One region of the Streptomyces sp. NPDC048278 genome, then DNA from elsewhere that is predicted to be linked to it. Evidence: predicted binding sites of a transcription regulator. Region 1 holds the regulator's gene; each other region holds the start of a gene.
The links. Region 1 encodes HrcA, which represses chaperone genes, less so after heat shock. Its sites were predicted from a motif close to TTNGCACTCNGNNNNNCNGAGTGCNAA; they were not measured.
Positions count from the first base shown of each region.

Region 2: groES (co-chaperone GroES) is a predicted target of HrcA. The motif match lies at 2,244-2,270, and genes of this name have one in related genera.
Region 3: groL (chaperonin GroEL) is a predicted target of HrcA. The motif match lies at 2,652-2,678, and genes of this name have one in related genera.

Region 1 is NZ_JBEZLP010000004.1:102,453-106,496, reverse strand. Features, by position in the region: gene AB0D74_RS09145 (DUF3097 domain-containing protein) at 1-53, opposite strand, end outside; gene AB0D74_RS09140 (MBL fold metallo-hydrolase) at 88-810, opposite strand; gene hrcA (heat-inducible transcriptional repressor HrcA) at 983-1,999, shown strand; gene dnaJ (molecular chaperone DnaJ) at 2,000-3,136, shown strand; gene AB0D74_RS09125 (nitronate monooxygenase) at 3,592-4,044, shown strand, end outside.
Region 2 is NZ_JBEZLP010000016.1:43,119-47,162, reverse strand. Features, by position in the region: gene groL (chaperonin GroEL) at 37-1,662, opposite strand; gene groES (co-chaperone GroES) at 1,789-2,097, opposite strand; gene AB0D74_RS26610 (polysaccharide deacetylase family protein) at 2,403-3,206, opposite strand; gene AB0D74_RS26605 (polysaccharide deacetylase family protein) at 3,203-4,044, opposite strand, start outside.
Region 3 is NZ_JBEZLP010000015.1:149,260-153,303, forward strand. Features, by position in the region: gene AB0D74_RS26025 (helix-turn-helix domain-containing protein) at 51-668, opposite strand; gene groL (chaperonin GroEL) at 867-2,489, opposite strand; gene AB0D74_RS26035 (cold-shock protein) at 2,813-3,019, opposite strand; gene AB0D74_RS26040 (ubiquitin-like small modifier protein 1) at 3,488-3,763, opposite strand; gene thrC (threonine synthase) at 3,807-4,044, opposite strand, start outside.

The DNA of each region.
Region 1 (4,044 bases):
ACCGGCTTGGGCTTCTTCCACGGCGGGGTCAGATCGGCGGAGTACTGGCGCATTCGGATGACGATAGGAGAAGCCGAACGGGTGCGCCTACGACACGCCGAAACGGGCCGCCAGGGCGTCGCGCTGGGCCCGGACGAACGCCGCGTCGACCACCGCTCCGTGACCGGGGACGTACCGGGCGCGGTCGCCCCCGAGCGCGAGCAGGCGGTCCAGGGCCGCGGGCCAGCGGGACGGTACGGCGTCGGGGCCGGCCTGCGGGTCGCCGGACTCCTCCACCAGGTCGCCGCAGAAGACCACCGGGAGGTCGCCGGGGACGAGGACCGCGAGGTCGTGGGAGGTGTGGCCGGGGCCCACGGCGGCCAGCAGGGCCAGGCGGCCGTCGCCCAGGTCGAGGGTCCACTCGCCGGAGACCGGGTGGCGGGGGAGGGGAAGGGTGTCCGTCGCCTCCTCGGCCTCCGGGGACGGCAGGCCGTTGCGGATCGCGTCCAGGCGGAGCTCCTCGCGGCCGTGTGCGAGGACGGCCTCCGCGCCCGCCACCGCGTACAGGTCCGCGCCCGCGAAGGCGGCGGCGCCGAAGACGTGGTCGAAGTGGGGATGGGTGAGCGCGAGATGGGTCACACGGCGGCCGGCCAGCGCCTGCGCCTCCGTACGCAACCGTGCGCCCTCCGCCAGGCTCGACCCGGCGTCCACCATCAGGGCCGGGCCCGCGCCCAGGACCAGACCCGCCGTGCAGTCCCAGCCCGGCAGCCGGCACCGGCCGACCCCGTCGGCCAGCCGCTCCCAGCCCAGCTCTTCCCAAGTCACCGTCATGCCGCGACGCTAGCCGTAGAACGCCATGGGTCCCGCCCGACCTTGCCCAGTCAGTACCCCACGGCCGTACACTGGGCCGGGGATGCTGGCACTCGCGTTCGCAGAGTGCCAGACGAAAGGCCCGAAGGGACCGAAAGGCCGCGGGGACGACTTTCTGGAGGTGTGGCGCCGGATGCTGAGTGAACGCAGGCTTCAGGTATTGCGCGCCATCGTCCAGGACTACGTCGGCACCGAGGAACCGGTCGGGTCGAAGGCGCTGACCGAACGGCACAACCTCGGGGTCTCCCCGGCGACCGTGCGCAACGACATGGCCGCCCTGGAGGACGAGGGGTTCATCGCCCAGCCGCACACCAGCGCGGGGCGGATCCCCACCGACAAGGGGTACCGGCTGTTCGTCGACAAGCTGGCCGGCGTCAAGCCGATGAGCGCGCCCGAGCGGCGGGCCATCCAGAACTTCCTCGACGGCGCCGTCGACCTCGACGACGTGGTGGCGCGGACCGTGCGGCTGCTGGCGCAGCTGACCCGGCAGGTGGCGGTCGTGCAGTACCCGTCGCTGACCCGGTCGACCGTGCGGCACGTGGAGCTGCTGTCGATGGCCCCGGCCCGGCTGATGCTGGTGCTGATCACCGACACCGGGCGGGTCGAGCAGCGGATGGTCGACTGCCCGGCGCCCTTCGGGGAGACGTCCCTGGCGGACCTGCGGGCGCGGCTGAACAGCCGGGTCGCGGGGCGCCGGTTCTCGGACGTGCCCCGGCTGGTGGAGGATCTGCCGGAGGCGTTCGAGGTCGAGGACCGCGGCGCGGTCTCGGCGGTGCTCTCCACCCTGCTGGAGACGCTCGTCGAGGAGAACGAGGAGCGGCTGATGATCGGCGGTACCGCCAATCTCACCCGCTTCGGGCATGACTTCCCTCTCATGATCCGGCCCGTCCTGGAGGCGCTGGAGGAGCATGTCGTGCTCCTCAAGCTGATGGGCGAGGCGGGGGATTCGGGCATGACCGTACGCATCGGTCACGAGAACGCCTACGAGGGACTCAACTCCACGTCCGTGGTGTCGGTCGGCTACGGTTCGGGCGGCGAGGCAGTCGCCAAACTCGGCGTGGTCGGACCGACCCGCATGGATTACCCGGGAACGATGGGAGCGGTACGAGCGGTGGCACGGTACGTCGGACAGATCCTGGCGGAGTCGTAAGTGGCCACGGACTACTACGCCGTTCTCGGCGTGCGCCGCGACGCGTCGCAGGAAGAGATCAAGAAGGCGTTCCGTCGGCTCGCGCGCGAGCTGCACCCGGACGTCAACCCGGATCCGAAGACCCAGGAGCGGTTCAAGGAGATCAACGCCGCCTACGAGGTGCTCTCCGACCCGCAGAAGAAGCAGGTCTACGACCTCGGCGGGGATCCGCTGTCGCAGAGCGGCGGCGCGGGCGCGGGCGGCTTCGGGGCCGGTGGGTTCGGGAACTTCTCTGACATCATGGACGCGTTCTTCGGTACGGCGTCGCAGCGCGGGCCGCGGTCGCGTACCCGGCGCGGCCAGGACGCGATGATCCGGATCGAGGTCGAGCTAGACGAGGCGGCCTTCGGTACGACCAAGGACATCCAGGTCGACACGGCGATCGTCTGCAACACCTGCAACGGTGAGGGCGCGGCGCCGGGCACTTCCGCCCAGACGTGTGACATGTGCCGGGGCCGTGGTGAGGTCTCGCAGGTGACGCGGTCCTTCCTCGGCCAGGTCATGACCTCGCGGCCCTGCCCGCAGTGCCAGGGGTTCGGGACGGTCGTGCCGACGCCGTGTCCCGAGTGTGCGGGCGACGGGCGGGTGCGGTCGCGGCGGACGCTGACCGTGAAGATCCCCGCCGGTGTCGACAACGGCACGCGGATCCAGCTCGCCGGCGAGGGCGAGGTCGGGCCCGGTGGCGGTCCCGCCGGTGACCTGTACGTCGAGATCCACGAGCTGCCGCACTCGACGTTCCAGCGGCGCGGGGACGACCTGCACTGCACGGTGACGATCCCGATGACGGCGGCGTCGCTCGGTACGAAGGTGCCGTTGGAGACGCTGGACGGGCTGGAGGAGGTCGACATCCGGCCGGGGACGCAGTCCGGGCAGTCGATTCCGCTGCACGGGCGTGGGGTCACGCATCTGCGGGGTGGCGGGCGGGGTGACCTGATCGTGCACGTCGAGGTGACGACGCCGACCAAGCTGGATCCCGAGCAGGAGCGGTTGCTGCGGGAGTTGGCGAAGCTGCGGGGGGAGGAGCGGCCGACGGGGCAGTTCCAGCCGGGTCAGCAAGGGCTGTTCAGCCGGCTGAAGGACGCGTTCAACGGGCGTTGAGCGGGTGCCCTCGGCCGGGCGCACCGTGAAGGGGCTCCGCCCCTTCGACCCCACCAGGGGGCTCCGCCCCCTGGACCCCCGAAACCTATGCCCACCCACCACCCGACTCGGTCCGCCGAAAGGGTGCGGTCGCCACCCGACTCGGTCCGCAGAAGGGTGCGGTCGCCTCGCGGCTCGGTTCGTCGGGAGGCGGGGTTGCGTGGTGTGACTCGGTTCGTCGGGAGGCCGGGTTCCCTGGTGTGGCTCGGTTCGTCGGGAGGCCGGGTTGCCTGGTGTGGCTCGGTCCGTCGGGGGCGGGATTTGCCTGGTGTGGCTCGGTCCGTCGGGAGGCGTGGTCGCCCCTGGGACCAGGTTCGTCGGGAGGTGTGGTGGGCCCCCGGGCCGGGAGATTTCTGGCATGTGCCAATGGGGCGGCCCGATTCGGTCTTGTTCGGAGGACGTGACAACATGCCGTCATGTCCTCCGCACTGACCGATCTCTTCCCTCTTCCGATCGTGCAGGCCCCCATGGCAGGCGGGGTCTCCGTGCCGCCGCTCGCCGCCGCCGTGTCCGAGGCGGGCGGGCTGGGGTTCCTCGCCGCCGGGTACAAGACCGCCGACGGGATGTACCAGGAGATCAAGCAGATGCGGGGGCTGACCGGCCGGCCCTTCGGTGTGAACGTCTTCATGCCGCAGCCCGAACACGCCGAGTCGGGCGCGGTGGAGGTCTACGCGCATCAGCTGGCCGGTGAGGCCGCCTGGTACGAGACCGAGCTCGGTGACCCGGACAGCGGCCGGGACGACGGGTACGAGGCCAAGCTGGCCGTGCTGCTGGACGACCCGGTGGCCGCCGTCTCCTTCCACTTCGGCGTGCCGACGCGGGAGGTGCTGGATTCCCTGCGGCGGGCCGGGACGCTCACGCTGGTCACC
Region 2 (4,044 bases), on a different contig from region 1:
CCGGGGACGGGGGCTTCGTGCGATGCCGGGGCGGTACTAGTGCGCGTGGCCGTGCGAGTGGCCCGCGGCGGCGGCCTCTTCCTCTTCCTTCTTCTCGACGACCAGGGTCTCGGTCGTCAGGAGCAGGGAGGCGATGGAGGCGGCGTTCTCCAGGGCGGAGCGGGTGACCTTGACCGGGTCGATGACGCCGGCCTTGACCAGGTCGCCGTACTCGCCGGTGGCGGCGTTGAAGCCCTGGCCCTTCTCGAGCTCGGCGACCTTGGAGGTGATGACGTAGCCCTCCAGGCCGGCGTTCTCGGCGATCCAGCGCAGCGGCTCGACGACCGCGCGGCGGACCACGGCGACACCGGTGGCCTCGTCGCCGGTCTTGCCCAGGCCGCCCTCCAGCACCTTGGCGGCGTGGACGAGCGCGGAGCCGCCACCGGAGACGATGCCCTCCTCGACCGCGGCGCGGGTCGCGGAGATGGCGTCCTCCAGACGGTGCTTCTTCTCCTTCAGCTCCACCTCGGTGGCGGCGCCGACCTTGATCACGCACACGCCGCCGGCCAGCTTCGCGAGGCGCTCCTGGAGCTTCTCGCGGTCCCAGTCGGAGTCGGTGTTCTCGATCTCGGCCTTGATCTGGGCGACGCGGCCGGTGACCGCACCGGAGTCACCGGCACCGTCGACGACCGTGGTGTCGTCCTTGGTGACGGTCACGCGGCGGGCGGAGCCCAGCACGTCCAGGCCGACCTGGTCGAGCTTGAGGCCGACCTCCTCGGAGACGACCGTGGCGCCGGTGAGGATCGCCAGGTCCTCCAGCATCGCCTTGCGGCGGTCGCCGAAGCCCGGGGCCTTGACCGCGACCGCGTTGAAGGTGCCGCGGATCTTGTTGACGACCAGGGTCGACAGCGCCTCGCCGTCGACGTCCTCGGCGATGATCAGCAGCGGCTTCGAGGCGTTGGACTGGATGATCTTCTCGAGCAGCGGCAGCAGGTCCGCGATGGAGGAGACCTTGCCCTGGTTGATGAGGATGTAGGGGTCCTCCAGGACGGCTTCCATGCGCTCCTGGTCCGTCACGAAGTACGGCGACAGGTAGCCCTTGTCGAAGGCCATGCCCTCGGTGAAGTCCAGCTCCAGACCGAAGGTGTTGGACTCCTCGACGGTGATGACACCGTCCTTGCCGACCTTGTCCATCGCCTCGGCGATGAGCTCGCCGACCTGCGTGTCCTGGGCGGACAGCGCGGCGACGGCGGCGATGTCGGACTTCTCCTCGATCGGGCGGGCCGACGCGAGCAGGTCCTCGGAGACGGCGGCGACCGCGGCGTCGATGCCCTTCTTCAGGGAGGCCGGGGAGGCACCGGCGGCGACGTTCTTGAGGCCCTCGCGGACGAGCGCCTGGGCCAGCACGGTGGCGGTGGTCGTACCGTCACCCGCGATGTCGTTGGTCTTGGTCGCCACCTCCTTCACCAGCTGCGCGCCGAGGTTCTCGTACGGGTCCTCGATCTCGACCTCGCGGGCGATCGTGACGCCGTCGTTGGTGATCGTGGGGGCGCCGAACTTCTTGTCGATGACGACGTTGCGGCCCTTGGGGCCGATCGTCACCTTCACCGTGTCGGCAAGCTTGTTGACGCCGCGCTCAAGGGCGCGACGGGCGTCCTCGTCGAACTTCAGGATCTTCGCCATGGCAGCGGATGCCCTCTCGGAATTCTTGGGTGAACAAGACTGCGCCCCTGGCACCCGGCTTCTCGAAGGATCGCGGGGGCCAGGGGCGCAGCTTCAAGCGGAGTGCTTGAGGTGTGAGTCGCAGGCTTACTTCTCGATGATCGCGAGCACGTCGCGAGCCGAGAGGACGAGGTACTCGTCGCCGTTGTACTTCACCTCGGTGCCGCCGTACTTGCTGTAGAGCACGACGTCGCCGACCTTGACGTCGAGCGGCAGGCGCTCGCCGTTCTCGAAACGGCCCGGGCCCACGGCGAGGACAGCGCCCTCCTGGGGCTTCTCCTTCGCGGTGTCCGGGATGACCAGGCCGGAGGCCGTGGTCTGCTCGGCGTCGAGCGGCTGGACCACGATGCGGTCCTCAAGCGGCTTGATGGCAACCTTGGAGCTGGCGGTCGTCACGATCCGACCTCCCCCTTCGGAGATCTCACGGGGTTAACTGTCTGAGGTGGCGACCAGGTGGATCCGTCGTCGCGGGTGCCGGACCTGCCCGTCGCGTTGTTGGCACTCTCATCTGCCGAGTGCCAGAGCCGAGACTATGACCGCGATTAGCACTCGGTCAAGCGGAGTGCCAATTGCCTGCGGCGCGGCGCCGAAAAAACCGGGTTGGCCCGGGTTGTGGTGGCCGTCCTGGGGGCTGCGCCCCCAGACCCCCCGTTCGGCCTTCGGCCTCGTCCTCAAACGCCGGACGGGCTGGATTTGTGGCGCTACAGGTAGTCCTCCAGGCGGCCCACCGTCAGGCCGCTGGCCTGTACGCGGCGGAGGAGGCGGGCGGTGCGGTCTCGGAGGGGTGGGCCGAGGGCCTCGTCGGGGCCGACGAGGATGATGTCGCCGGGGCGGAGCTGTTTGTCGCCGGTGCGGTAGGTGATGGCGTCGGGGGTCATCGCCGCGCGCCAGAGGACCACCGCCGTGACCCCGCAGTCGGCGGCGGCGCGCAGGGTGGTGGTGTCGTAGGTGCCGTAGGGCGGGCGGAAGAGGCGGGGGCGGATGCCGAAGCGGGACTTCAGCTTCTCCTGCTGGCCGCAGATCTCGGCGCGCTGGCCCGCGTAGGGCAGGCCGGGCATGGCCGGGTGGTCGAGGGTGTGGTTCTGGACGCTCGCGCCGACCGACTGGAGGCGGGCGAAGTGGCCGTAGCCGGGGCCGACCACGCTGTCCGTGAGGAACATGCTCACCGGCAGCCGCAGTTCGCGGACCATGTCGACGAAGCGGGGGTCCTTCTCGGCGCCGTCGTCGTAGGTCAGGAAGACCACCCGGTCGGAGGTGGGGACGTGGTCGACGACCGGGGGGAGGGCGGTGCGGAACGACAGCGGGTGGAGCGGCGGGCGGGGAGCCGCGGGGAGCGGCGCGGTCAGGCCCCAGCGGCGGTACGCGGGCTCGCCGGAGGGGCCGTGCGGGTGCACCCGGTCGGCCGCCTTCCTGCCGAGCCGTTCGATGGGGTCGACGGAGGGCGCGCACGCGGCCAGGAGGAGGGCGGCGGCCAGGACGGCGGCCGTCGCCCTCGGTCGGCTCACAGGTAGTCCTCCAGGCGCGCCACCGCGTAGCCGTCGCGGGTGACCTTGTTCAGGAAGCGGCGCATGTCGTCGACCATGGTGCCGTCCCACTCGTTCCGGCCCCGGAAGTGCGTGAGGACGATGTCGCCGGGGTGCAGCGAGCGGTCCCACTCGCGGTACTCCCAGTGGTCGACGTACACCTCCTCGTCCCAGATCGGCGCGTACTTGATGCCGCAGGCCTTGGCGGCGCGCAGGGTGTCGCCGTTGTAGTTGCCGTAGGGCGGCCGGAAGACCGTCGGCGCCCGGCCGTACTGCTTCTTCATGATGTCCTGCATGCCGCAGATCTCGTGCTTCTGCTCGTCGTAGGTCAGACCGGGCAGGTAGGGGTGGGTGAGGGTGTGGTTGTTGAGGGTGTGGCCCTCGGCCTGCATCCGGCGGAAGTAGCCGTAGTCGTCCTTGACCAGGTAGTTGCTGAGGAACGCGGTGTACGGGATCCGCAGCTCGCTCATCATCCGCAGGAAGTCCGGGTCCTTCTCGGCGCCGTCGTCGATGGTGAGGAAGACGACCTTCTTCCTGGTCGGGATCGTGGTGAAGACCGGCGGCAGGTCGTCCTCCACCTGGCCGTCCACCTCGAACCCGTCGCGAGCGGTGATCCTCGGCCGGTACGTGGGCGGGGCCGGGGGCCGCAGCGGGACCTCGTCGAGACCCCAGCGCCGGGCGGCGGCGACCAGGGCGGCGTGGTCGTCGGGGGCGGCGGCGCCCTGGTGGGCCTGCCGGCCCGCGGCGGGACGGACCCCGGACTCGTCGCCCGGTCCGGCGCAGCCGGAGACGACGGCGGCCACGGCCAGGAGGGCACCCA
Region 3 (4,044 bases), on a different contig from region 1:
GGCGCGGCCGAGGGGCAGGGCAGGTGCCGGACGGTCGGCCGCGCCGCGTCTCAGGGGGCGTCGGCGGGGGCCGCGGCTGCCGTCGGGCCGGTCCCTGTCGTCCGGCCGGTCCACGCGGAGTCCAGGGAGCGCATCAGGACGCGGCGCCATCCGGGCGGTGCGGTCGCTTCGCGGTGGGCGGTGCCGGCCATCCACAGCAGGCAGAACAGGTCCTCGCCGGTGAAGCCCGGATCGAGGGAGCCCTCCCGGTGGGCCTGGGAGACCAGGTCGTCGCCGAGGGCGGAGGAGACCGCACAGGTCTCGACCAGCGCGGTCGCCTCGGGGAAGCGCCGCATGATCGCGTCGTTGAGGGCGGGGTCGTCGTGCTGGAGGTCGATCATGCCGTGCACGAAGGTCTCCAGCCGCTGCCGTGCGCTCGCCCCGGCCGCCACCTTCTCGCCCAGTTCCCTGAGCCTGCCGCCCGCGATCTCGGGGACGACCGAGTCGATCAGGGCCTCACGGGTTCCGAAGCGGTTGTAGAGGGTGCCGACGCTCACGCCGGCCACCTTCGCGATCTCCTCCAACGGGGCCCCGAGCCCCTTGGCCGAGAAGACCTCGAGGGCCGCGGCGCGCAGCTTGGCCACGTTGTCCCGCGCGTCGCGCCGCAACGCCTTCGCCTGTGCGGCCATGTCCGCTCCCTCGCATCTTGGGTGCACCCTCGAGTCAGGCGCCACGATTCATCTTGAGGCACTACTCAATTTACCGGAGCGCGGTCCCTTCCCGGAACCGACCGCAACCGGAGCCGTAGCGGAGACGCCGAAGGGCGGCACCCCCCGAACAGGGGGTGCCGCCCTCGGTGCTGCTTCGGAACTGCCGAGCCGTCAGGCTCAGAAGTCCATGTCACCGCCCGGCATGCCGCCCGGAGCAGCCGCGGCGGCCTTCTCCGGCTTGTCGGCGATGACGGCCTCGGTGGTGAGGAACAGCGCGGCGATGGAGGCGGCGTTCTGCAGGGCAGAGCGGGTCACCTTCGCCGGGTCGATGATGCCCTCGGCGATCATGTCGACGTACTCGCCGGTCGCGGCGTTCAGGCCGTGGCCGACCTGGAGGTTGCGGACCTTCTCGACGACGACGCCACCCTCGAGACCACCGTTGACGGCGATCTGCTTGAGCGGGGCCTCCAGGGCGAGCTTCACGGCGTTGGCGCCGGTCGCCTCGTCACCCTCGAGCTCCAGCTTCTCGAAGACCTGGGAGGCCTGGAGCAGGGCCACGCCACCACCGGCGACGATGCCCTCCTCGACGGCCGCCTTCGCGTTGCGAACGGCGTCCTCGATGCGGTGCTTGCGCTCCTTGAGCTCGACCTCGGTCGCGGCACCGGCCTTGATGACGGCGACGCCACCGGCGAGCTTGGCCAGGCGCTCCTGGAGCTTCTCGCGGTCGTAGTCCGAGTCGGACTGCTCGATCTCGGCGCGGATCTGGTTGACCCGGCCCTGGACCTGCTCGGTGGAGCCGGCGCCGTCGACGATGGTGGTCTCGTCCTTGGTGATGACCACCTTGCGGGCGCGGCCCAGCAGGTCGAGGGTCGTGTTCTCCAGCTTGAGACCGACCTCCTCGGAGATGACCTCGCCGCCGGTGAGGATGGCGATGTCGTTCAGCATCGCCTTGCGGCGGTCGCCGAAGCCCGGGGCCTTGACGGCGACGGACTTGAAGGTGCCGCGGATCTTGTTGACGACCAGGGTCGACAGGGCCTCGCCCTCGACGTCCTCGGCGATGATCAGCAGCGGCTTGCCCGACTGCATGACCTTCTCCAGGAGCGGGAGCAGGTCCTTGACGGAGCCGATCTTCGAGTTGGCGATCAGGATGTACGGGTCGTCGAGGGACGCCTCCATACGCTCCATGTCGGTGGCGAAGTACGCCGAGATGTAGCCCTTGTCGAAGCGCATACCCTCGGTGAGCTCCAGCTCCAGACCGAAGGTCTGGGACTCCTCGACGGTGATGACGCCTTCCTTGCCGACCTTGTCCATGGCCTCGGCGATGAGCTCGCCGATCTGGGTGTCGGCGGCGGAGATGGAGGCCGTGGAGGCGATCTGCTCCTTGGTCTCGACGTCCTTGGCCTGCTCGAGCAGGGCACCGGAGACCGCCTCGACGGCCTTCTCGATACCGCGCTTCAGGGCCATCGGGTTGGCACCGGCGGCCACGTTGCGCAGGCCCTCGCGGACCAAGGCCTGGGCGAGCACGGTCGCGGTGGTCGTACCGTCGCCGGCGACGTCGTCCGTCTTCTTGGCGACTTCCTTGACCAGCTCGGCGCCGATCTTCTCGTACGGGTCCTCCAGCTCGATCTCCTTGGCGATGGACACACCATCGTTGGTGATCGTGGGGGCGCCCCACTTCTTCTCAAGGACGACGTTGCGGCCCTTGGGGCCGAGGGTGACCTTGACGGCGTCGGCGAGCTGGTTCATACCGCGCTCAAGGCCGCGCCGCGCCTCCTCGTCGAACGCGATGATCTTGGCCATGTGAAGTGGTCCCTCCAGGACTGGGGGTGAGTCTTCGGACCGCGCCCGCGCCCGCGACGGACGGCTCGCCGACCCGTGGGTTTCTTGCCCCACCCGGCCTGCGGGCCTCACCGACCCGGTCCTTCGTTGTCACTCTCACCTTCAGAGTGCTAACGCCAATGATTAGCACTCGCCCATGCCGAGTGCAAGCGCCTCCCGGGGATCGGGCGCCCGGAGTCCGGCTCGCGCGGGGCACGCCCGGGCATGCCGAAGGGCCCGTGCCCCGGGAGGCACGAGCCCTTCGGACAAGTACAGAAGAACGTCGCTGTCAGTCGGCGCGTGCTTCAGCTGGTCGCCAGCCGGACCATGTCCGCCTGCGGCCCCTTCTGGCCCTGCGAGATCTCGAAATCGACTCGCTGACCTTCCTCCAGGGTGCGGTAGCCGTCCATCTGAATCGCGCTGTAGTGGACGAAAACATCCGCACCACCGTCGACCGCGATGAAGCCGTACCCCTTCTCCGCGTTGAACCACTTGACGGTGCCCTGAGCCATGCCTAACTCCCCTATTACTGGCCCTTGCACAGATCCACACTTCGCGGATCCGGGTCAGACCTCACCCCCCATTGGTTGGGGGCGTGCGCCGGAACGCGTCGACCGCGGCTGAATGTATCTGTCCAACTGCCGTCTGCAACAGGTCAATCGGACGAGAATTCTGGACGGAAGGGGTCCGGAATGTAGCAAGAATTCGGCCGAATTCAGGGCAAGTCGGGCCCCGTAAAGGCCACAAAAGCCGCATATAACCCGCGCACTTTGGCTACTTCTTGCCGGGCTCGCGGTATCGAATACGGGGCTCCCGACCTGGAGATCGGGACCGTGTTCCCCAACTCTACCGCGCTCAACCACACAGAATTGCCCCCTCCGCTTCTCTCACGGAGGGGGCAATCAGATGAACAGTCGGTGATCGGCGTTACCGAAGGTAATGTTCGGTCATTCGATCAGCCTGTCAAGCAGGTCGGCAGGTCAACCGCCGGCGACGGCCGGGATGATGGAGACGCCGGCGCCGTCCGGGGTGGCGGTCTCCAGGCCCTGCTCGAAGCGGACGTCGTCGTCGTTGACGTACACGTTGACGAACCGGCGCAGCTTTCCCTGGTCGTCGAGAACGCGCGCGGAGATCCCGGTGTGCTTCTTCTCCAGGTCCGAGATGACCTCGCCGAGGGTGGCCCCTTCGGCGGCGACTTCGGCCTGACCACCGGTGTAGGTGCGCAGGATGGTGGGGATGCGAACGGTGACGCTCACGTTTTTACCTCCGGTCTGGGCAACGCCCTATTTCTCGGGGGACTCAGGCGAGCCCGGCTTCGCGGAAAGACTCCAGATTCGGGCGAATGGTCGCGGTGAGTCCAGTCCCCGCCACCGCGTCCAGCGTCTTCAGTCCATCACCGGTGTTGAGTACAACGACCGACTTTGCCGGATCAATCAGCCCATTCTCAATGAGCTTTTTGGTGACTCCAACCGTCACTCCGCCGGCTGTTTCCGCGAAGATTCCCTCGGTCCGCGCGAGCAGCTTGATGGCGTCGACG